Regions from separate parts of the Micromonospora sp. LA-10 genome, predicted to be linked through region 3. Evidence: riboswitches for the same ligand, from Rfam matches in the RefSeq annotation. Region 3 holds a riboswitch; each other region holds the start of a gene.
What was found. Region 3 has a riboswitch for cyclic di-AMP ahead of ACSDG8_RS14515 (coiled-coil domain-containing protein). Riboswitches for the same ligand answer to the same signal wherever they lie in the genome.
Positions count from the first base shown of each region.

Region 1: linked by a shared signal. The riboswitch ahead of ACSDG8_RS16840 (C40 family peptidase) and the one ahead of ACSDG8_RS14515 (coiled-coil domain-containing protein) in region 3 are both predicted to bind cyclic di-AMP.
Region 2: linked by a shared signal. The riboswitch ahead of ACSDG8_RS00510 (transglycosylase family protein) and the one ahead of ACSDG8_RS14515 (coiled-coil domain-containing protein) in region 3 are both predicted to bind cyclic di-AMP.
Region 4: linked by a shared signal. The riboswitch ahead of ACSDG8_RS07045 (C39 family peptidase) and the one ahead of ACSDG8_RS14515 (coiled-coil domain-containing protein) in region 3 are both predicted to bind cyclic di-AMP.

Region 1 is NZ_CP195710.1:3,553,258-3,559,047, reverse strand. It holds gene ACSDG8_RS16850 (C40 family peptidase) at 1-521, shown strand, start outside; gene ACSDG8_RS16845 (N-acetylmuramoyl-L-alanine amidase) at 587-2,620, opposite strand; cyclic di-AMP (ydaO/yuaA leader) riboswitch at 2,859-2,997, shown strand; gene ACSDG8_RS16840 (C40 family peptidase) at 3,010-4,044, shown strand; gene dcd (dCTP deaminase) at 4,116-4,694, opposite strand; gene ACSDG8_RS16830 (pyridoxamine 5'-phosphate oxidase family protein) at 4,773-5,318, shown strand; gene ACSDG8_RS16825 (zinc metalloprotease) at 5,391-5,790, opposite strand, start outside.
Region 2 is NZ_CP195710.1:110,276-116,065, forward strand. It holds gene ACSDG8_RS00495 (SDR family oxidoreductase) at 1,067-1,765, opposite strand; gene ACSDG8_RS00500 (winged helix-turn-helix transcriptional regulator) at 1,798-2,274, opposite strand; gene ACSDG8_RS00505 (LLM class flavin-dependent oxidoreductase) at 2,322-3,884, opposite strand; cyclic di-AMP (ydaO/yuaA leader) riboswitch at 4,029-4,200, shown strand; gene ACSDG8_RS00510 (transglycosylase family protein) at 4,199-4,852, shown strand; gene ACSDG8_RS00515 (YbaB/EbfC family nucleoid-associated protein) at 5,038-5,487, shown strand; gene ACSDG8_RS00520 (M4 family metallopeptidase) at 5,692-5,790, opposite strand, start outside.
Region 3 is NZ_CP195710.1:3,093,841-3,099,630, forward strand. It holds gene ACSDG8_RS14485 (heavy metal translocating P-type ATPase) at 1-212, opposite strand, end outside; gene ACSDG8_RS14490 (hypothetical protein) at 230-1,210, opposite strand; gene ACSDG8_RS14495 (heavy-metal-associated domain-containing protein) at 1,245-1,451, opposite strand; gene ACSDG8_RS14500 (metal-sensitive transcriptional regulator) at 1,532-1,831, shown strand; gene ACSDG8_RS14505 (SHOCT domain-containing protein) at 1,957-2,166, shown strand; gene ACSDG8_RS14510 (YibE/F family protein) at 2,331-3,605, shown strand; cyclic di-AMP (ydaO/yuaA leader) riboswitch at 3,760-3,890, shown strand; gene ACSDG8_RS14515 (coiled-coil domain-containing protein) at 3,895-4,923, shown strand; gene ACSDG8_RS14520 (carbonic anhydrase) at 4,985-5,644, opposite strand.
Region 4 is NZ_CP195710.1:1,512,344-1,518,133, forward strand. It holds gene ACSDG8_RS07035 (CDP-glycerol glycerophosphotransferase family protein) at 1-96, shown strand, start outside; gene ACSDG8_RS07040 (alpha/beta fold hydrolase) at 103-849, opposite strand; gene ACSDG8_RS07045 (C39 family peptidase) at 1,411-2,244, opposite strand; cyclic di-AMP (ydaO/yuaA leader) riboswitch at 2,450-2,590, opposite strand; gene ACSDG8_RS07050 (hypothetical protein) at 2,891-3,655, opposite strand; gene ACSDG8_RS07055 (hypothetical protein) at 3,791-4,129, opposite strand; gene ACSDG8_RS07060 (acyltransferase family protein) at 4,210-5,427, opposite strand; gene ACSDG8_RS07065 (polysaccharide pyruvyl transferase family protein) at 5,583-5,790, shown strand, end outside.

The sequences.
Region 1 (5,790 bases), 460 kb from region 3:
ACAACAAGCAGAAGGAGAAGCTCGACGCGCTGATCGAGCTGGAGACCAAGCAGCAGAACGATCTCGCGGCGAAGAAGAAGCAGATCGACTCGGAGATCAAGCGGCTGACCGCCATGCTGCCGGTGACCTCGATCCGCCCAGCCGGCTGCCCGAAGATCGACGGCGTGGTGAGCAGCGCCGCGCGTACCGCGATCGCGACGGCGTGCGCACAGGTCGGCGACCCGTACGTGTGGGGCGCCACCGGCCCGAACTCGTTCGACTGCTCCGGCCTCACGCAGTACGCGTACAAGGCGGCGGGCATCTCGCTCACCCACTTCACCGGCGCGCAGTGGAACGAGGGCCGCAAGGTGTCCCGCTCCGAGGCACGCCCGGGTGACCTGGTGTTCTTCGGTTCCGATCTGCATCACGTCGGGCTCTATCTCGGCAACGGGGTGATGGTGCACGCGCCCCGGACAGGCAAGCCGGTCCAGGTGTCGAGCATCAACACCCAGCCGCTCGCCGGCTTCGTCCGGGTCACCTGACCTCGGTCACACCGAAAGGCCCCCGGTCCGCAGGGACCGGGGGCCTTCGCGTTCTCGTGGAAAGGTCAGCGCGGCGCGCCGACCGGGGACGGCAGGATCAGCACGTCGTCCAGGTTCACGAACATGATCCGGTGGCCGAACTGGACCTGCACGTACCGGTTCTTCCCGCGTACCACGGTCCGGTCACCCGGGGCGGAACCGTCGAACGAGACCGCCCGGTAGTACTCGCCGGGCAGCACCCCGCCGACCGCGTACCGCTGGCCGGCGGCGAACGTGTACTGCAGCGGCGAGATGGTCTGGTACGGGATGGTGTCCGGGTAGGCGGCCTGCTCCGGGTAGGCGCGGCCGTACACCGGGATGGTGGCCTTCCCGGGCCTTGGGGTCACCACGAAGCCGGTCGCCCACTTGGCGGTGGGCGCGGAGGCCGGGTTGAGGAACCACGCCTTCTGGCCGAGGTACCAGATCGCCGTCCAGTCGCCCTGCCGGCCGGCGAGCGCGTACGTCTGGCCGGCGGAGGCGCGGGCGCCGTGGTCGGAGATGTACATGGTGTCCGGCGTGCCGTCCGGGCGCAGCCCGAGGTCGTTGACGAGCGGGGCGTCCGGGCTCGGCGCGGTCCGCAGGATCACCGCGGAGGAACCGCGCGACGGGCACGGCTCGGCCGGCGGCCGGGGCGTCGGGACGCCGGGCGGCTGCTGGTTGCAGCCGGTGAACGCGGGCCGGTTGGTGGCGAAGTCCGGGTCGATGGTGACCAGGCCGGTGCGCGCCGTGCCGGTGCCGCGGAACGGTGCCTTCATCAGGTCGAAGTAGTGCGACCAGTCCCAGTACGGTCCCGGGTCCCAGTGCATGCCGCCCACGTTGGCGGCGGTGATGCCGGGCACGTTGTCGTGGCCGATGATGTGCTGCCGGTCCATCGGGATGCCCAACTTCAGCGCCAGGTGGCGGACCAGCTTGGCGGAGGTGCGGTACATCGCCTCGGTGTACCAGGTGCCCTGGCCGGCGAAGCCCTCGTGCTCCAGGCCGATGGACTTGGCGTTGACGTACCAGTTGCCGGCGTGCCAGCCGACGTCCTTGGTCTTGATGTGCTGGGCGATGTAGCCGTCCACCGAGCGCAGCGTGTAGTGCCAGCCCAGGTAGTCGGCCCGCTTCACCAGGTCGACGCTCGGGCCGAAGTAGCCCTCGGTGTCGTGGATGACGATGTACTCGATCTTCTGCTGCTTCGGCCGGTCGCCCAGGTCGTGGTTGCCGTAGTCGCCCGGGTCGTCGCTGAGCTGCTCGTAGGGCGCGGGGATCCACTCGCAGGCCAGCCGCACCGGGCACTCCAGCCCGTCCGGTCGCTCGGCGTTGCGCAGGCCGAGGCGGGCCAGCCGGGAGCGGTCGGGCTTCGCGGCGGTGGCGGCGAGCGTGACCCGCTGGCCGTCGTCGGTGGTCCGGGTGGCGCCCTGGCCGAGCTGGTCGTAGACCTCGTCGGCGAAGGCCGCCGCCCCGTCGGCGGTGTCCGCGCCGGAGTAGCGGGCCACCGCGGCGTACCAGGCCGCCGGGTCGGTGCCGGCGCCGACCGGCCCGCCCAGAGCCTTCTGGTACGACGCCAGCAGCGCCGCGCCACCGCGGATGTTCGCCGCCGGGTCGGTCCGCAGCGTGCCCGCGTCGAGCCCGGTGAGCGCGGCGGCGGCGTCGAGCGTCTGGAGCGAGGCGCTCGGCAGCGGGGTCTCCCGCTTCGGGGCCGCAGCGGTGGCCGGGTCGAGCTTCAGCGGGCGGGAGTCGTCGCCGCGCGGGTCCTCGTCCTCGTCGACGTGGGCGCTGCCCGGTGTGGCGAGGATGTGCGCGGCGTCGGTCAGGTGCATCGGGCCGTAGCCGCCGCTGGTGCTGGGCTGCCCGGTGTGGGTGTCCCAGCGGGACTCCAGATAGGAGACACCGAGCAGTACATTCTGCGGCACGCCGTACTCGGCCGCGGCGGCGGCGTACTGTTGTTGGCGGTCGCCGGCGGGCGCTGTCGCGTCCGGCGCGGCGACCACCGGGCCGGTGGTCGCCAGCGCGGTGGCCGTGGCCACGGCGGCGGCGAGCAGTATTCGTCTGCCCGACGGCGGGGCGGAGAGGTGCATCGAACCTCCTGGACAGGGATGGGGGTCACTGCGTTCCCACCCTCACTCCGCGCACCCGCGAGGGTCAATACCTTTCCGCCAGGTAATCAAGATTGAAAGAAAATTTCGCCTCCGTGCGGGAGTGCGCCCGTCATTGCGTACGGAGTGTCACGCCGCTGGAAGTTGCGGATCGATAACGGTGGTCCCTACTCTGGTCAATCGTCGGCTGCATGTCTCACCGTCCAACCCGGTCGGTGACGGACCGACACCGCCGAGTCGCCCACGGGCGAGCCGGGGAACCAGGTACCTGGGGTGAATCCGCAGCGCTGCTGCGGTAGGGCGGCTCCCTTCCCGCCCGAATCCGTCAGCTAACCCGGTAGGCGGTACTGAAGAAGGAGTACGGACGCCCGGTGGCACTCCATGCCCCGCGGCCGTCGTCGAGCCGGTCCACCGACCGGTCCAGCGCCGCGCCGCGTTCCCGCAGGTCCCGCTTCACCACCGCCCTCGCCGCGCTGGTCGGCACCGCCGTCGTTCTGACCGGCGGCGCCACCGCGGCACACGCCGAACCCTCGGTCACCGAGATCGAGGCCCAGATCGACCGCGACTGGAACAAGCTCGAACCGGTCATCGAGCAGGTGAACGCCGTACGCGAGCAGCTCGCCGCGCGGCGCAAGCAGGCCGACGCGCTCGGCCGCCAGATCGCACCCCTCCAGGCCCGGGTGGACGCCGCGCTCGGCCAGGTCGGCGGCCTCGCCGCCGACGCCTACAAGGGCGACAACCTCTCCACTGTCAACGTGCTGCTCGGCAGCCGCTCGCCCGGTGAGCTGGTCAACGGCCTGGAGCTGCTCGACCGCTTCGCGCACCGGCAGCACGAGCAGGTGCGCTCCGTCGCCGCGCTGCGCGACGAGCTGGCGGCGAAGAAGAAGCCGCTGGACGAGATGATCGCCGGCCTGGCGCGCACCGAGGCCCAGCTCGCGGCGAAGAAGAAGCAGATCGACGCCGAGATCGCCAAGCTGCAGAAGCTGCGGCTCAAGGTGTACGGCAAGGGCGGCGGCGGCCCGCTGCGCCCGGCGCCCTGCCCGGCCGGCTATCCCGGCGGCCCGGCCGGGGCGGCGGTGAAGTTCGCCTGCGCCCAGATCGGCAAGATCTACGTCTGGGGCGCCGCCGGCCCGGACCACTTCGACTGCTCGGGTCTGACCCTGGCGGCCTGGGCCAAGGGCGGGGTGTCGCTGCCGCACAACGCGCGCCAGCAGCATGCCGTGACGAAACGGATCAGCCGCGCCGACCTGCGCGCCGGTGACCTCGTCTTCTACTACAGCGACCTGCACCACGTGGCGATGTACGTGGGTGACGGCTGGGTGGTGCACGCCTCCCAGTCCGGCAAGCCCATCACCATGAAGCGGGTCGACGACGGCGACATCAACAGCTACGGCCGGCCCGGCTGAGGTGTAAGGAAGGGCCCCCTCTTAACGCCTCCGGTAGAGGAGGGGGCCCTTCTTAACAACTGCGGACGCCGTCAGCGCGTCGGCCAGGTGCGCCAGCTCTGCCAGGAGCGGCTCGGCGTCGGGCCGCGCTGCCCCTGGTAACGCGACCCGTAGACGGCCGAGCCGTACGGGTGCTCGGCCGGCGAGGAGAGCCGGAAGATGCAGAGCTGGCCGATCTTCATGCCGGGCCAGAGCGTGATCGGCAGGTTCGCCACGTTCGACAGCTCCAGCGTGACGTGACCGGAGAAGCCCGGGTCGATGAAGCCGGCGGTCGAGTGGGTCAGCAGACCCAGCCGACCCAGGCTCGACTTGCCCTCCAGTCGGCCGGCGAGCTGGTCGCCCAGCGAGATCACCTCGAGCGTGGAGGCGAGCACGAACTCGCCCGGGTGCAGCACGAACGGCTGCCCCTCCGGCACCTCCACCATCGAGGTCAGGTCGTCCTGCTGGATTGACGGGTCGATGTGTGTGTAGAGGTGGTTGTTGAAGACCCGGAACAGCCGGTCCAGGCGTACGTCGATGCTCGACGGCTGCACCAGCGTGGGCTCGAAGGGCTCCAGCGCAAGCGTGCCGGCCTTGATCTCGGAGACCAGGTCGCGGTCGGAGAGCAGCATCGGAACACCATAGCGACCGGTATGGGTGACCTGCGTGTCGCACTACATCTTCGTACACGTGTTCGATAGGATGTCCGCATGGCTTCCTGGTCCGAATTCGCCGCCGACGAGCCCCGCCTCGCCGACGAGATCCGCCTCCTGATGCAGCAGTACGGGCCGGGCTTCGGCTACCTCGCCACGGTCCGCGCCGACGGCGGCCCCCGCGTCCACCCGGTCTCCCCGGTGATCACCGACGACGGCCTCTGGTGCTTCGTCATCGACTCGCCCAAGCGCCGCGACCTCGAACGCGACGGCCGCTACGCGCTGCACTCGTTCCCGCCGGAGGAGAGCGACGACGAGGCGTACATCGCGGGGCGCGCGCGGCCGGTGACCGACCCGGCCACAGTGACCCGTCTGGCCCGGATCGCCCGGGCGTCGCCGCATGGCGACTGGCGGCTGTTCGAGTTCACAGTCGAGGCGGCGATGCTGACCCGGCGCGACCCGGTGGCCCAGCCCGGCGCCGCCCCGCCGCAGGTGCGGGTGTGGCTCGACCCGCTCGGAGCCGAACCGGCCCGGCGTGAGCCGGTGACCGCGGAGGGCCGGCGCGGTCGGCACGGCTTCGACACCCGCCGCCCGGCCGCCTGACCACAAACCCGAAACGAACGGTGCCGGCCCCGTCCGAGGACAGGGCCGGCACCGGTACGTGGTGCGAGGCGGTCAGGCCGCGCGGTAGGCGTTCCACGCGGTGAGCATGCGGCTCGCCTGGCCGGCGGTGAACTGGTACATGCAGGAGTCGTACGTGTAGTCCATGAAGTTGGTGATCGGGTCCTTGCCGGCGGTCGAGCAGGTGTCGCGGCCGGTCGGGCACTGGTACGCCGGGGACGCCTCGGCCGGGGTGTCGGAGACGCTGTCGCCCGAGCCGGAGCAGCCGCCCTGGAAGGTGTGGTAGAGGTTCAGCCAGTGGCCGACCTCGTGCGTGCCGGTGTCGCCCTGGTTGTAGTTGGTCGACGTGCCGCCGGGCAGCGACTCGCTGAGCACGACCACGCCGTCCATCTTGTCCAGCGTCCGCTTCGGGAACGTGGCCCAGCCCAGCAGGCTGTCGCTCAGTTCGCCGAGG
Region 2 (5,790 bases), 3.0 Mb from region 3:
TCCAGCTCGGCGAAGTGGTGGTATCGGGCGGGCTCTGACCCCGCCACTTCGGCGAGCTGGTGTCGATCACGGCCCGGGAGGGCGATGGTCGGGCGGGTGGGGGGTCAGCGCTTCGCGTCGCTCGTGCGGGCAGCTGATGCTTGATCGACTCCAGCTCACCGAAGTGGTGGCTCCGGACAGGCTTTGACCCCGCCACTTCGGCGAGCTGGTGTTGATCACGATTGGGGAGTCGATGCCCAGGCGGTTCTCGGATCAGTCCTCTGCCGGGCTCCTGCGGCTGGCTGCTTGCTTGATCGACTCCGGCTCGGCGAAGTGGTGGTGTCGGACGGGCTTCGACCCCGCCACTTCACCGAGCTGGTGTTGATCATGCTGGGGTATCTCAGACTGGGGAAGATCGATCCCAACTAGAGGGATGGTCGGGGCTCCAGATGAGTGGGCGCCCTGGCGGAGTGACCTTAGCGCCGGCCGCGCCGGGAGGGGCGGGGTGAGAGGGCGGGCCGGGTGGATCGGTGTGGGTCGGAGTGGATCTGGCGGAGCGCCACTGGGCGGGCGCCGGCTGACGTCGGTCTCTCGCCGGAGGTTGCTTATCGGCTATGCGTGGGCGGTTGCCGTGGCGGCTGCTTGATCGACACCATTGCGCCGAGGTGGCGGATCCGAAAGGCTCTGACCCGCCACCTCGGCGAGCTGGAGTGGATCACGCTGACATGTCCCACACTGAGGAAGATCGTTCTCACATAGAGGGCCAGAACTCGATGGGGAGCGCGCCGGGGTTGCGGATGGGCTTTGCAGGCCCAGGTCGGCAGGGCGGTCCGGGTGGATGGGTGGGTCGGGGTGGACCTGGCGGAGGTCGGTGAGGCGGGCGGCCTGGCGTCCATCCGCGCCGCTGCCCGCAACCGCCCAACCGTGTTGGCTGTGGTGATGGCCTCTTGTCAGGCTCCGCAGCCGACGAGACCCGGGCCGGAGTTTCGCTGACCAACCTCGACAGTGGCCGGCGGTTGTTGTGGCAGCAGGTTGATCGACACCCAGCTCGCCGAGGTGACGGCGCCACCTCGGCGAAACGGGTCGCTCAGGGGAGCGCGGGGTAGAGCGCGCCCACTCCGCCGGACAGTCCGGCCTGGACGCGGCGGGCCACGTCGTCGGCCAGGATCTCGTAGCTGTCGGACTCGATGCCGTCGACAGCGAGCCCAGCGACCTCCGCCGGGTCGGCCTTCGGGCCGGGTACGGCGGCGGCCATCTCGGTGTCCATGTAGCCCACGTGCAGGCCCGCGACGCGGACACCCCGGCCGGCCAGCTCCAGGCGCAGGGCGTTCGTCATCGACCACTCGGCGGCCTTGGCCGCGCCGTACGCGCCGACGCCAGGGAACGTGAACCAGGACAGCGCGGACAGCACGTTCAGGATCGTCCCGCCGCCGTTCGCGGCGATCCGGGGCGCGAACGCGCGGACCACCGACAGCGTGCCGAGGTAGTGCGTCTCCAGCTCCAGCCGGATCTGCGCGAGGTCGCCGTCGAGCAGGTCGACGCCGGTGCTCACGCCCGCGTTGTTGACCAGCAGCGTCACGTCACCGGCCCGCTCGGCGGCGGCGGCCACCGAGGCGGGATCGGTGACGTCGAGGCGTACCGGGGTGACGCCGGGCAGGTCCACGGTGTCCGGGTTGCGCGCGCCGGCCCAGACGGTGGCGCCGCGCGCGACGAGTTCGGCGGCCAGATGCCGGCCGAAGCCGCGGTTGGCGCCGGTGACCAGGGCGGTGCTTCCAGCGATCTTCATGTCTCGCTCCGAGAGGTGGTGAGGAAGGGAGGTCAGGCGGACAGCAGGCCCGGACCGGGCAGCACGGCCAGCTCACTCGGCGGTACGTCGTGCCCGGCGTCGCAGCGCAGCCGGGCGTGCACGGCGGCGCCGCACTCGTCGTGGGCCACCCGGACGGCCGGGCCGGCCTCGTCGGCGGCGTACGTGTCGCCCCACTGGCGCAGCGCGACGAGCACCGGGATCAGGTCGCTTCCCTTGGCGGTGAGCACGTACTCGTCGCGGGTGCGTTGCCCGGGCTCGCGGTAGGGGCGCCGGTCGAGTAGCCCGTCGGCGACGAGCTGCTTGAGCCGGGTGGCGGCGACGGGCTCGCTGACGCCGACCCGCCGGGCGAAGTCGTCGAAGCGGCGGGTGCCGAACGACGCCTCGCGCAGCAGGAGCAGCGTGGTGCGGTTGCCGACCACTTCCAGCGCCCGGGCGATGGAGCAGTTGGCGGTGGACCAGGAGTCACGCTGCGCAAGGAGGTCCGTCATGGCGTCGACGGTACGCCCCTGACTTAGGAAAGCAAAAGTCAGCTACCTCACAGCTGGCCGGGGAAGAACCCGTGCCGGGCCAGCGGCTCGACGATCTGGTGCTCCTCGTACGACAGGTGCGACAGCAGCGTGTCGGTGAGCAGGTCCACCGCCTCCTGGAGTTCGGTGAGGTCGCCGGGCCGCCGGACCAGCTCCACGAGCGCCCGGTCGACGCTTTCCACCACGCCGTGGATCACCACGTGCTCCTCCTCGAGGCGGTCCAGCACCGCTGCCAGCCCTGCCTCGGAGCGGCGTAGGTGCGGGAAGACCGAGGCGTCCTCCAGCCCGTGGTGCTGGGTGACCATGGTGCAGTACGCCGCGCAGTACGCCCCGAGCGTCCAGTTGTTCTGCCGCATGGTCATCTCGTTCAGCGCGGCCCGCGCCCGGCCCGGCGAGACGGTGCCTCGCTTGACCTGTTCCAGCAGGTCGCGCACCTGGGCCAGCTCCTGGCGCAGATGGTCGTGCACGTCCACCAGGTGCTGCCCGGCGGCCTGTCCCCGGGGCGGGTAGACCTGTCCGGCCGGTGGCGGCGGGGCGGTCGGCCGGGTCGACTCGTCCCAGGGGCGGCGCGCGCTCAGGCGTACCCCCGGGTCGGGGGTGGGGGTGACCGCCAGCGTGGCCGGGCCGCCGGTGGCGGCCGTCTCGTCGGCGACCGCGCGGGCGCCGCTGCCCGGCGCGGTGCGCTCGGCGGCGACCAGCTCCCGCACCGCGGGCGCGACCTCCTGGGCGAAGATCTGGATCGCGCGCGGCTCGTCGCTGCCGAGGATGAACGTGGTGACGCCGTGCTCCAGCGTGAGCCCGGCCAGCTCCTCCACCCACTGCTCCGGCGGACCGGTCAGGAATCCGGCCGACGAGCGGGCGAACGTGCCGTTGACGTTGAGCATGCGGCGGATCTCGGCCGGGTCGCGCCCGGCGGCCTGCGCGCCCTCGTCGACGAGCGCGTTCAGGGCGGGCAGCTCGTCCGGCCCCTTGGGCAGGTAGGACAGGGAGGGCAGCCAGCCGTCCGCGGCGCGGCCGACCAGGCGCAGCATGCGCGGCTTGTACGCGCCGACCCAGATGCCCACCTGATGCGCGGGCGCCGGACCGCGCTTGGCGCCGACCACGCGGTAGTGCTCGCCGTCGACGCGGATCATGCCGCGCCGGTCGGTGTCCCAGACCTCGCGGATCACCCGGATCGCCTCGTCCAGGGCATCGACCGCCGCGCCGGGGGACAGACGCCGTCCGCCCGTGGCCTCGATCGCGTCCCAGAACGCGCCCGCGCCGAGTCCCAGCTCGACCCGGCCGCCGGTGAGCAGGTCCAGGCTGGCCACGCTGCGGGCCAGCACCACCGGCTGGCGCAGCGGCAGGTTGAGCACGTTGCCGGCCAGGCGGATGCGCTCGGTGGCGGCGGCCACGTAGGACATCAGCGTCCAGGTGTCCAGGAAGCCCGGCTGGTACGGATGGTCCTGGAACGTGACCAGGTCCAGCCCCACCTGTTCGCAGAGCGTGGCCAGCGCCACCACCTGGTCGGGCTGCCCGGCGGCGGGGGTGATGAAGCCGCCGAAGGTCAGCTCGTGTCCGTTATCGGTCATCCGTCACGCCTCCCGTGATCTTGCTCAGCCCTGCCACCGTAGCTCCACCGGTGGTAGCCCGGCCGGGTGAACAGGGTCACAAGAAGTGGACGATCGTCGCAAACCGTCCCTAGCGTCGGTTCCGTTCGCATTCGTGGACACCGCAGGCCGGAAACGCCTAATCCCGCCGCCGGCCGCGGTTACCGGACGTCGTGCGGGAGCGGGGGAACCACACGTTCCACGGTGCATCGTCACCTCGGGGTGAAGCCGCCACCGGCGGCCGGGCTCCTCGGCCCGAACCCGACAGCTCACCTCGTCGGCGTGGAGGAATCCACATGGCAACTGAATACTCAGCCCGAGGCCGCCGTACCGCTCTCGGAGCGGTCCTGGCCGGCGCCGCCGTCGGCGCCGCGACCCTGTTCGGCCCGGCCGCTCCGGCCAGCGCCGGCGTCAACTGGGACGCGGTCGCGCGCTGCGAGTCCGGCGGCAACTGGAAAATCAACACCGGCAACGGGTACTACGGCGGGCTCCAGTTCTCCCGCGCCACCTGGAACGGCTACGGCGGGCAGAAGTACGCCGCCCGCGCCGACCTGGCCAGCAAGTCCGAGCAGATCGCCGTCGCGGAGAAGGTGCTGCGCGGGCAGGGCATCGGCGCGTGGCCGGTCTGCGGCAAGAAGGGCGGCTCGGCGAGCGCCGCCGCGACCCGGTCCGAGCGGGCCACCCCGAAGAAGACGGCCCCGAAGAGGACCACCTCGACGAAGGCAACCCCGAAGCGGACCGCCGCGCCGGAGCGGGCCGCGACGAAGGCGGCGCCGCGGCCGTCGTCCAATGTCGGGACGTACGTGGTCCGGCGCGGGGACACGCTGTCGGAGATCGCCGTGGCGCAGCGCGTCGACGGCGGCTGGCGTGCCCTGCACGAGCGCAACCGGGCAGTGGTCGGCGACGACCCCGGCCTGATCTTCCCCGGTCAGCGGCTGCGTCTGCGCTGACCTGATCCGGACGCCCGGCCGGTTCGCCCCGGCCGGGCGTCCGGCTGTCCGCGACACGCCGTGTGGCCGGTGTCCGGCCTGCTCCCGGCGCCGGGACACGGCCCGCGACGGCCGGTGATCGCGATTCGTCGGAGCCGGTTGCTAGGGTCACCGGTGCTCGGCTAAGACGTGAAGAAAGCGCGGATATGACCAACGACCCGTTCTCGGCGGCCGCGAGCCTCGACGAGCTGCTGACCCGCACGCAGCAGGCGCTCACCGCGATGCGTTCCCGGGCCTCGGCGCACGCCGACGGCGAACCGGCCGACCTGCTGCGCGCCGAGGGCACGGCCGCCGGTGGGCGGGTCCGCGCGGTCGCCGTCCAGGGTGGTCGGCTGGATTCCGTGACGATCGACCCGGAGCTGGCCGACGAGCCCCTCGACGTCCTCGGCGGACACCTCGTCGCCGCCGCCAACGCCGCGCTGTCCGAGCTGGACGCCCAGGTCAGCGCGTCGGCGCGGGCCGACGCCGACGCGCTCGCCGCCCGACTCGGCAGCATGGGCGACCAGGCCGAGCTGTTCGGCCGCGCGATGCACGAGGCGGCCGCCCGGATCCACCGCGACCGCGGCACCTCGTCCCAGGCCGGGCGCGCGGTCTGACCCGACGGCCCACGCCCCGGCACGACGCGGCGCCGGCCACGCGCGTGACGCGGCATCGCCCCGGCACCGCCCCGGCACGACGAGGCGCCGCCCCGGCACGCGGCTCCGGCCGGAGACGACGAGGCGGCCTGACACGACGAGGCGGCTGAGACGACGAGGCGGCCGGCCGCCGGGAGGACGACGACCGGCCGCGCTACGCCACGGTCAGCTCAGGGTGACCGCGGTGTCGTCGACGACGAAGGACGTCTGCAGAGAGCTGTCCTCCACGCCGCTGAACGAGATGGTCGCCGTGGTGCCTGCGAG
Region 3 (5,790 bases):
TTCTCGACTGTGGCGATCAGGTCGGCCGGCGCGACCTCGTCGGCGTACCGGACGGTGGCCTTCTCGGTGGCGTAGTTCACCGTCGCCTCGACGCCGTCCATCCGGTTGAGCTTCTTCTCGATCCGGGCGGCGCAGGACGCGCAGGTCATCCCGCCGATCGCCAGCTCGATCAGGTTCGGCGCGGTGGGCAGCGCCTTTCCCGTGGCAGTCATCGCGGCACCTCCGGCGCTCAACTGTGCCCGTGCCCGGGCGTGCCGTGTCCGGCGTCCGGGGTCGGTGCGGTGGTGGGTGCCGGCGCGGCGGGCGCCGGCGCGGTCTGGTCGCCGGCCAGGACGGTGAACTCGGCGGTGTGCACCGTGTCGCCGTGCCGGAAGTCCAGGTAGAGACGGTACGCCCCGGCCGAGGGCACCTCCGCGGCGAACGTGATCGCCGGACCGGCGGGTGTGCGCCCGTCGCCGGGCGTGCCCTCCGGGTGCACATGCAGGTACGCCAGGTCGCCCTGCCGCAGCGCCACCAGGTGCCCGTACGCGCCGAGGTAGGGCTGAAGGTCGGTGACCGGCCGCCCGTCGCGGCTGACGGAGAGCGTGAGCCGGCTCGTCCGGCCCGGCTCCGGCGCGCCGGTCAGGGTGACGGTGTAGCCGTCGACGGTGGTGCTGGTCGCCGGCGCCGGAAGCGGCCGGGCGGCCAGCTCGCCGGAGACCGTGACGTCCAGGCCGAGGGTCAGCGGCTCGCCGCCTTCGGGCGTGAAGTCGGCGAACGCCCGCCAGACGCCGGGGCCGTCGAGCGGGGAGGCGACCCACCAGGTGCCGTCGCCGGCCATCTCCGGGTGGACGTGCCGGAACCCGGAGAGGTCCCGCCGGGCGACGATCAGGTGCATGCGCTTGTCGTGGGCCACCTCGAAGCGGGTGACCGGCGTGCCGTCCGGGCCGGTGATCCGGAAGGCGAACTGCCCGGCCGCCGTGGTGGTGGGCTGGAGCGTGTAGCCGCGTTCGGAGACGAGCAGCCCGCCGGGCAGGTGCGCGGCGTCGCCGCCCGCGTGGTTCTCGTCACCGTGACCGGTGTCGCCGGTCCCGTGGTCGCTGCCGCTGTCGTCGTGGCGGGCCTCGGCGGCCGGGGCGACGGGATCGGCCAGGTTGCCGATCCCGTACGCCGCGCCGAAGACCGCCACGAGGCCGAGCGCGAAGCCGCTGAGCTTCGTCGCCGTGTTCATGGTTTCTCCTCGCTCCTGCGGGTCCGTGGACCCGTCACGCACCGACGAGGTCGTAGCCGGCCTCGTCGACCGCCGCCCGGACGGCGTCCGCGTCCAGCGGGTTCTGACTGGTGACGGTGACCCGGCCGGTGGCCAGGTCGACCTGGACGTCGGTGACGCCCGGAAGCGCGCTCAGCTCGGTGCTCACCGAGTTGACGCAGTGGCCGCAGGTCATGCCGCTCACCTGGTAGGTGCTCTCCATCTCGCCCTCCGATCTTATACCCCCTGGGGGTACTGCCGGAACGTTAGCATACCCCCGAGGGGTACGCTATCCTCGTTTCCATGACCGCGCCGTCCAGCCCGACCCGGGGCTACACCGCCAGCAAGGACCAACTCCTCGCCCGGCTCCGCCGCATCGAGGGTCAGGTCCGGGGCATCGAGAAGATGGTCGAGGACGACCGTTACTGCATCGACGTGCTGACCCAGATCTCGGCCATCCAGGCGGCGCTGGACAAGGTCGGCCTCGGCCTGCTCGACGGCCACGCGCGGCACTGCATGCACGAGGGCGCCGCCGAGGGCCGGGCCGACGAGATGGCGACCGAGATGATGGCCGCCGTCGGCCGCCTGATGAAGCGCGGCTGAGCGGGACCTCCGGCCCCCGGAGCCGGGCACATCGACCCGCGCCGACGCGTCGGGCCGGTCGTACCGTCGAAGTGGCGGGCAGGCCGACCCCGGCGGACCCGCGGCGACGGACGGAGGGCGGCCCGATGATGTGGCAGAGCCCGATGATGGGCTGGATGTGGATCTGGTCCCTACTGGTGCTCGCGGTGCTGGCAGGGCTCGTCTGGGCGGCTGTGCGGTGGACCGGCCCGCAGTACCTGGGCCCGACGACGGCCCGGCGCATCCTGGACGAGCGGTACGCGCGCGGCGAGATCGACGAGGACGAGTACCGGCGACGCCGGGCCGGCCTGACCTGACCCGAGCGGGGCGCGCGGCACCGGCCACGGTGCCCGGGTGCGCCCAGCCGGGCTGCCTACCATGGCCGGACGACGACCCGGACGTGGCCGACACGTCCGCGCCGGCCCGGTGACCACACCGGTCCGGCGGACCAGGCGTCGCCGCGACCGTTGGGAGAGACGCCTTGGGTGCCGACCACACCCGCCCCGCACCGCCCACGCCGCCGCGCGTACGCCGGCTGCTCGTCGCCACGGTGGTGCCGCTGTTCGCGCTCACCGTGATCGCGGCGCTGGTGCTCTGGCCCCGGCAGGACCGGGAGCCGGTCGGCGGCGCGGACGTCCCCCGCTACCACGGCACCGTGACCCGGGTGGTCACCGAGCCCTGCCCGCCGACCCCGGAGGCCCCGGAGGGCGCGGGCGGGCCCTGCGGCACCGTGACCGTCACCGCCGAGCAGGGCCCGGACGCGGGCCGGCAGGTCGAGACGCCGCTGCCGGCCGGGCCGGGGGCGCCACGGGTCGAGGTCGGCGACAAGATCGTCCTGGTCGAGCTGATCGACCCGGCCGACCCCTCGGTGAAGTCCTACAACATCGCCGAGCACCAGCGCGGCACCCCGCTGATCTGGCTTCTGGTCCTCTTCGCCGCCGCCATCGTGGCGTTCGGGCGCTGGCGCGGGCTCGCCGCGCTCGGCGGCCTGGCGGCCAGCTTCGCCATCCTGCTCGGCTTCGTGCTACCCGGCATCGGCGGCGGCCAGCCGCCGCTGCTGGTGGCTATCGTGGGCGCCGCGTTGATCATGTTCGTGGTGCTCTACCTGACGCACGGGGTCACCGCGCAGACGTCGGTGGCGGTGCTCGGCACGCTCGGCAGCCTGGTGATCACCGGTGTGCTCGGCCTGCTCGCCACGTCCGCCACCCACCTGACCGGCTTCGGCAGCGAGGACGCCACCACCCTGTCCATGTTCCAGGCCGACGTGGACCTGCACGGGCTGCTGCTGGCGGGCATCATCATCGGCTCGCTGGGCGTGCTGGACGACGTCACAGTCACCCAGGCGGCCACCGTCACCGAACTCGCGCACGCCAACCCGGGACTGTCCCGGCGGCAGCTCTACCGGGCGGCGACCCGCGTCGGCCGCGCCCACATCGCGTCCACCGTCAACACCATCGTGCTGGCGTACGCGGGCGCCTCGCTGCCGCTCCTGCTCCTGCTGGTCGCCGACTCCCGCCCGGTGAGCCAGATCCTCACGAGCGAGTTCCTCGCCCAGGAGATCGTCCGCAGCGCGGTGGCCACGCTCGGCCTGATCGCGGCCGTACCGCTGACGACCGCGCTGGCCGCGATCGTGACCACCGCCGGACGGCGCGCGCCCGGCGCGGCGCCGGCGGCCCCCGCGCCCCGTCCGCCGGGCGGACGCGACGACGCGCTGGAGGCGCTCGGCGGCGGAAAAAGCACGGAGGCGACATGGTGACACTCCGCACGGTGACCATCGATTTCAAACGCGATGCTGGTCACGGCACGCCACGGCGAAATCTCGCTATTGGTCGGCTTCCGGACGTAGATCCGCAGGAGTGCTGTCGGGTAACCTCGCTGCCGGTCACCGCCGAAGGCGCGCACCGGCGCCAGCGGTGCCGCCGCCCAATCGCCTGCGGGCGAGCCGGGGAACCAGGTACAAGGGGTGAATCCGCGCGAGCGGTAGGGGCCACTTCCGTCCCGAACCCGTCAGCTAACCCGGTCGGCGGCCGACGGAAGGGAACACTGTGACGCCACCCCTGCGCCGCTGGCTGACACCCCTGGTGGCCGTGCTGGCCTCGCTGGCAGTGCTGGCCGGGCCGAACTCGGCGATGGCGGCCCCCGCCGCCGCGGCGGCCCCGAAGCCGTCCGGGCACGAGGAGGACGGCGAACCACCACTCATCACCGAGGCGATCAACAACGCCAACCGCAACTTCCTCCAGGCGAAGGCGAAGCTGGCCAAGTCGCAGGACCGCCAGCGGCGGCTGGCCGCCGAGGTGCAGACGGCACAGGCCGAGCTCGAGGCGCTCAGCCCGCAGGTCAACCAGCTCGCCGCCCAGTCCTACCGGACCGGCCGGATGGGTGCGATGGCGATGCTGCTGGAAAGCAACTCGCCCGACTCGTTCGTCCGCCGCGTCAACGCCCTGGACGAGCTGAACCTCCTCAACGCGCAGCGCCTGGCCGCCATCAACGCGGTCAAGAACCGCGCCGAGACGGCCAAGATCGCGCTCGACGCCGAGGTACGCGAGCAGGAGAAGCAGAAGAACGCGATGGAGCGTGAGAAGGTGCAGGCCGAGCGCGCCCTCAAGCTCGTCGGCGGCCTCGGCTTCACCGGCGGCCTGGTCGACGCCACCTCACCGGTCGCCAAGATCGGCCCCGGCCGCACCGCCGACGGCGGCTGGAAGGCCGAGTCGTGCAGCGAGAGCGACCCGACCACCTCGGGCTGCGTCACGCCGCGGACGCTGCACGCCTACAAGGAGGTCCGGCGCGCCGGCTACACGCGCTTCGTGGGCTGTTACCGGCCGGGCGGGCCGTGGGAGCACCCCAAGGGCAAGGCGTGCGACTGGTCGCTGCAGAACAGCGGCTTCGCGCCCTGGCACAACAACGACACCCGCAAGTACGGCAACGACGTGGCCGCGTTCCTCATCCGCAACGCCGACCGGCTGGGCATCTACTACGTCATCTGGAACCGGCAGATCTGGTTCCCGGCCACCGGCTGGAGTTCGTACAGCGGACCGTCGAACCACACCGACCACGTCCACATGTCGATGCTCTGACCTGGACGCAGTGAGAAGGGGCCGCCCGCGGGCGGCCCCTTCTCGTCGTCCGGCGCCGCGGTCAGCCGGCCAGCGCCGCGTCCGCGTCCGCCGGCGCCGAGGGAGCGGGCAGTGACGCCGGGACCTGCGCCACTGTCCGCACCTGGCCGCCGGAGAGCCGGTACGACATCCCCACCACCGTGCACCGCCCCGCCGCGACCCGCTCGGCCAGCACGGTGGACCGGGCCAGCAGCGTCTCCACGGTCTGCGCGATGTGGACGTCGACGATGCCGTCGAGGTCCTCGATCCCCTGCCGGGCGGCCCGCAGCAGGCTGGGCGAGACCGCGTCCACCACCGCGCCCAGGTGCCCGGCCGGGGCGGCGCCGGTCCGCACCCCCTCCCGGGCGGCCTGGACCGCGCCGCAGGAGTCGTGCCCGAGCACCACCACGAGCGGCGTGCCCAGCACTGTGACCGCGTACTCGACGCTGCCGAGCACCTCGGGCCCGGCGGTGTGCCCGGCGGTACGCACCACGAAGAGGTCACCGAGGCCGCGATCGAAGATGATCTCCGCCGCGAGCCGCGAGTCGGAGCAGCCGACGATCACCGCGAAGGGGTGCTGGCCGTCGGCCACCGCCGCCCGGTGCCCGGCGTCCTGATTCGGATGCTGCGGCACGCCGGTGACGAACCGGTGATTACCGGCGCGCAGCTCCGCGAGCGCCTGCTCCGGGCTTCTCGGCGTCATCTGCCTCACCTCGTCTACCTGGGGGAACGACCAGGCCGTACGGCCTCGCGACTTCACGGTCACACGGCGTGTGGGGCACGTCAAGATTCGTGATACGCATTTCATACTTTCCCGTGCCGGGCCGCGTCCGATTCGGGCGAGCCCGT
Region 4 (5,790 bases), 1.6 Mb from region 3:
TTCCCCGCCGACGCCTACGCCGAGGCGTTCCTCGCCGCCGCCCGCCGCGAGCTGGAGGCCGACTGGGCGGTCCCGGCGCAGCGCGCCGTCGTGTAGGCCCGCTCAGAGGTACGCGTCGAGCAGGGCGAGCACGGCGGCCGGGTCCTCGACGTGCGCGTTGTGGCCCAGACCGGGCAGGGTGGCGACCGGCGCGCCCAGCTCCTTGAGCTGCTCGTCGCTCACCATCGGGTCCTGCTCGCCGCGGGCCAGCAGCACCGGCACGCCGGTGGCGGCCAGCAGGGCGGGCAACCGGGGCTCGCCGACCGCGAACGCGGCCGGGTCCATCGCCAGCCGCCAGCGGCCGTCCACCCGCCGCAGCCCCGCCTCCACCACCGGATGGTCCGGCGCGAACAGCCCGGCGAGCCCGGACACCCGCAGGTAGCGGCGGGCCGCCTCGTCGCGGGTGGCGAACCAGGTGACCGGCCGGGCGGCCAGCTCAGCCGCCTTCGCCAGCTCGGCCGGGGACCAGACCGCCTTGATGCCGAGCCCCACCACCGCGTCGACCGGAAGAGCCCGCTGCCGGGCCGCGAGCGCCAGCGCCACCACCCCGCCGAGCGAGTGCCCGAGCAGCACCAGCCGGTCGTCCGGACCCAGCCGGACCGGGCCGAGCCCGTCGGCCACGCGCTGGGCCAGGGCCTCGAACGAGTAGCCGTCGAGCGGCGGCGACCAGCCGTGGCCGGCCAGGTCGGGGGCGAGCCAGCGCCCGGGCCAGCGGCGCTCCAGCAGTGGCGCCCAGGGCAGCCACACCTCGCCGGTGGCGCCCATGCCGTGCAGGAGAATCAGGTGCCGGTTCCCCGTCGCATCGCCCATTGGCGCAGTCTGCCACCGCCCGCCCCGGACACGCGAGACCGAACCCCCGACCCGCCACCCACGCCGCCCGCCCTCACGCCGCCCGCCCTCACGCCGCCCGCCCCCACGCCGCTCGCCCCCGCCCCCGCGCGCCGCTCTCGCGCTCGCCCCGCGCTCGCCCCGCGCTCGCCCGCCCTCTCCCTCTCCCTCTCCCTCTCCCTCTCCCTCTCCCTCTCCCTCGCCCTCGCCCTCGCCCTCGCCCTCGCCCTCGCCCTCGCCCTCGCCCTCGCCCTCGCCCTCGCCCTCGCCCTCGCCCTCGCCCTCGCCCGTCGATCTTGCACTTCCCGCCCTCTCACCGTCGATCTTGGAGTTGTGGTGCCTCCCATAGCGGGTGAGCCGGGCATACCAGGCGCCACAAGTCCAAGATCGGCGCGCCGGGGCCGCGTGAGAGCCGCGCCAACGCCGCCTGAGGGGTGCGCCGAGGCCGCGTGAGAGCCGCGGCGGGGACGGGCGCGGCGCGGGCGGGACGGAGAAGGCCGGCACCCCCGGGAGGGGCGCCGGCCTTCGGTTGGTGCTGGTTGGTCAGGCGGAGTAGCCACGGCTGGCGATCCAGTGGGCCAGGTCGATGGTGGTGAGCCAGTACGACGGCAGCGACGGGTCGGCCGAGTCGGCGATCCGCACGGTCCGGCCGTCGTCCTTGTAACCGATCACCGCGACGTAGTGGCCGCCGGGGAACGAGTGCCAGCCGCCGTTGGTGTCGGTGGCGGTGCCGGCGACGTTCGCGACGACCGCCCGGCCGTTGCTGATCGCCTCGACCACGTCGGCCTGGAGCCGGTCCATCTGGGCCGGGCTGGCCGAGCCGGGAATCATCCGGGTCCGGTACGGGTTGCCCTTGACCTGCTGGTTGAGCACGCGCGTGGTGTCCTCGGCCGAGTTGGTGCCCATCTCGGTGGTGCCGAGGGGACCGGCCAGCGCGTCCTGACTGCGCTCGATGCCGGTGGCGCTGAGCGCGTTGCGCACGGCAGCCGGGCCGCAGTAGTAGTAGTTGATCTGCGCCTGGTAGTCGTAGTCGAGCGACTTGCTGGACGGCGGCTTCGGCGCGGCCTTGGTGACGTCCGGGTCCGGCGCGGCCTTCTTCGCCGACCGGGAGGCGCTGGGCGACGCGCTGGGCTCGGCGCTCGGCGAGGCCGGCGGGACGACGATGCGCGCCTCGCCCCGGCTGGCGGGCTCGCCGAGCCGTGCGTCGAGTTCGGCGACCGAGGCGGTGTTCTCCTGGCGGACCGGGGCGTCCTCACCGGCGGCGAGGGCGGTGCCGGCGCCGGCGGCCAGCACGAGCGCCGCGGCCGATCCGGCGATGATCTGGTACGGGCGTTCGGTGGCGATCCGGCGCAGCTGACGCTTCAGGTGGTGCTTCACGAAAATCCTCCACGGGGGGCGTGTCGGCACACGCCGGCCCGGCACGCGGGGTGTCCACACGTGCTGCAGGGCCGGATGGGCCGGGGGAACGGGTACGCCCGCGATGCCGGGCGCCCAGGGGCGGTGTGCCGGTCGCGTCAGGCGAGCGCGGGTACCGCGGAGCCGTGGAGGCGGGGGGACGATCGAGGGGTGGGCACGAGGATGGGACTCCTTCCGTGGCCGCCGACCGGGTTAGCTGACGGATTCGGGCGGGAAGTACGCCCTACCGCGGCAGTGGCCGCGGATTCACCCCGATGGTGCTCATGGTTCCCCGGTTCGTGATGACACGATTAGGCGGGTCGGCGCGGCGTCGCATTCTGCGATCGGTTACCGCACCGGACGCGCCGACACTACCGGCGGGTACTGCCCCTGCCAAGCGCTCCCACCTGCGTAAACGTGATCTTCGGTAACGGATTTCGGAACACCCGGTTACTCACTTCGCTCAATGGGACAAGCGGTGGTGATGTGACCTGGCGGCGGATAAGGGGACAGACGGCGAGCCGGCGACCGGCAATTGCGCGCTCCGCTGCCCTGTTCCGCGCCGGACGCCCGTTTCCACGCACCGGGTGGGCCGGGTCACCACATTCCCGGTAACAATTCGGTCGCCTCAGCCGACCCGGGCCGGACGCCAACGGGCGTTGCGGACGGCCGCGCCGACCGGCAGGGGCGTCGTCGCCGCGCCGCGGGACACCGTAGCGGGCCGCAACGCCAGGGTGGCCGCGTACGCCTCGGCGGCGAGCGCCCGGGCGGCCTCGGCGGCCAGTTCGGCGTCCCGCCAGGCCAGTCGCTCCCGCTCGGCGGCGCTCTCCCACCCGGCCCGGCGCCGGTCCCGGACGGTGCGGGCCAGCACGATCTCCTGCTCGGCGGGGTGCCGGCGCGGGTCCCACCCGTTGCGGCGCGCCAGCACGTCGGCGAGCTGGCGGGCGGACAGGTCGCCACGCCAGTGCGCCGTCATGGCGGCGTGGTGCAGCCAGCGCTCCCGGGCCGCGTACTCCGCCGGGGTTCGCGGGGTGCGCGGGGCGGCCAGCGCGGCGGCCCCGGCCAGGCGGCGCGCGGCGGTGTCCGCCTCGTCGTACGCGGTCCAGGCCCGTTCCGCCTCGTCCTGCGCGGCCAGCCACCGCTCCCGGCGGCGACGGGCCGTCTGGGCGGCGCCGGCGGCGGCGACCGCCACCTCGTCGGCGTACCGGACGAGGTCGTCGCGGCGCGCGGCGTCCGCGTCCACCGGCTCGGCGGCGGCCTCGGCGGCGCCGTCCCGCTCGGGCCGGGCCACCAGCACGGCGAGCAGGCCGAACGCGAGCAGCATCAGGAAGGACCAGATGGCGGCGGCCTCGGGGACCGCGGTGAGGAAGTGGTAGAGAACGGTCTGCGACATGGTCGGCACCTCACGGGAAGAACCTGGCGGGAGACTCCGCACGGCCGGGCGGGGCGCGGGTGCGCCGGGCCGTCGAGGGGCGGGTGCGGGATGACGTTCGGTGGGTGCGGTGACGGGCGAGCGCCCGTGGGCGGATCAGCGGGCGGGCGGGGCCCGCAGGCCGACCGGCGCGGTGATCCGGCCGGCCGGGACCGGCTGGGGGCCGGCCGGGAGCGTGTCGGTCGCCCGTGGGGCGGGCGCGCCGACGGGACGAGCCTGCCGTTCGGCGGCGCGGTCGTGTTCCGGTCGCTGGGCGGCGGCCGGCGTGCTCGCGTACGCCGGACCGGCGACCACGGCCGGGGCGGCCGGGGCGGCGCCGGCCGGCAGCGTGGCCGCGCCGAACGAGCAGGCGACGACCACGGCGAGACTGGCCAGCATCCGGGCGGTCCAGCGCGCCACCCACCAAATGGGGCAGGTGAGCGCGATCGGAAGCACGGGTACAAATTACCGCCGATCCCCCACTGACGCACCGTCGCACGGCGTGTCGCGGATCGACCGGCCGACCGGGGCGCGTGTCAGTCCGGGCGACGCCGCCCGGCGTACTCGATGTCCTCGGCCGGACCGCCGACGGACGGCGCGACGCCGTCGGAGGCCGGGGTTCCCGCACCCTCGGCGGGCCCGCGCGGAGCCGGCACGGCCGGTGCGCGCGACGCCGCGCGGGACCGGCGGGACGGACCGAGCAGGCGCATCATCGGCAGCTCCACCCAGCGGTGCAGCGCGGCGGCGAGCGCGAGCGTGAGCAGCAGGAAGCCGAGTACCGCGAGCGGCCCCTGCCAGCCGGGCAGGCCGGTGCCCCAGTCCCCGGTCAGCCGCAGCACGGTGACCATGACCAGCACGTGCACCAGGTAGAAGGCGAACGACACCTCACCGAGCCAGATCATCGGCCGGGACCGCCAGGGGGTGGGCCGGCCGCGCACGTCGGCGTCCGCCGCCGCGGCGATGACCAGCAGGTACGCCACGGCGAGCAGCGCCGCCCAGAACTCGGCCGGGATCCACAGCGCGGCGACCACCCAGGTGGTGACGAAGATGCCGGTGGCGACGGCGAGGTTCGGTCCGCGCCAGCGGTGGCGGCGCATCAGCTCGGCGGCGGCCACGCCCATCCAGAACTCCAGCGACCGGGTCACCGGGAAGATCTGGGTGAACCACCACCGCTGCTCCTCCGGGACCAGCTCCTGGCCCGGCCACAGCGCCAGGATGAGCAGCGGCGCCGCGACCAGCACGGCCCGGAGCACCCCGGTACGGGCCCGGCGCAGCCGCGGCACCACCAGCGGCAGGCACAGGTAGAAGGCCAGCTCGCAGGAGAGCGACCAGCTCACGTTGTTGACGCTGTAGAAGTAGCCGTTCAGCGGGATCCACGCCTGGACCAGGAAGAAGTTGCCGATCGCCGCCCACGGCAGGACCGGGTCGGCGAACCACGCCGCCACCGCCAGCGCCGCCACGAACGTCACCACGTGGTTGGGGTAGATCTTGGCGAGCCGGCGGCGCAGGAACGTCCACGCCCGCTCCCCGTCGCGGTACGACCAGACCAGCACGAACCCGCTGAGGATGAAGAAGAACTCGACGCCGGACAGGCCGAGGCTGAACGCCTTGTCCACCACGGTCTTGAGGTGCGGCTCGGCGACGATCCCCATGGTCCCGGCGTGGAAACCGAAGACCAGCAGCGCGGCGATCCACCGCAATCCGGTCAGCGACGGCAGCCGCGGGGCACGGGTGACGGTGGGCGCGCTGGTCATTCCGGGCACCCTACCCCGGAGTACCGGGACGTTCCCGGCGAGCCGACGGCCGATCGGTCCCCGCACGGCGGCGGATAGGATTTCCGTTCCTGCACGCGCGAGCGCCCGACCGGCGCCCGCGGCACGCCGTGCCGTACGGAAGGTGAGCGAACCGGATGCACCAGCGGATCCTGCTCCGCGCCCGCAAGGGCCCGTTCGACGTCCTCACGCCGGAGGAGACGTTCGCCGGCAACTGGATCGGGGACAACAGCGGAAACCTGGTCTTCAGCCACGCCGCGCACAAGCTGCTGGCCACCTCCACGGCGGAGATCACACCGACCCGCACCCCGGCCGATCCGCGCCTCGCCGACGAGATCAACGAGC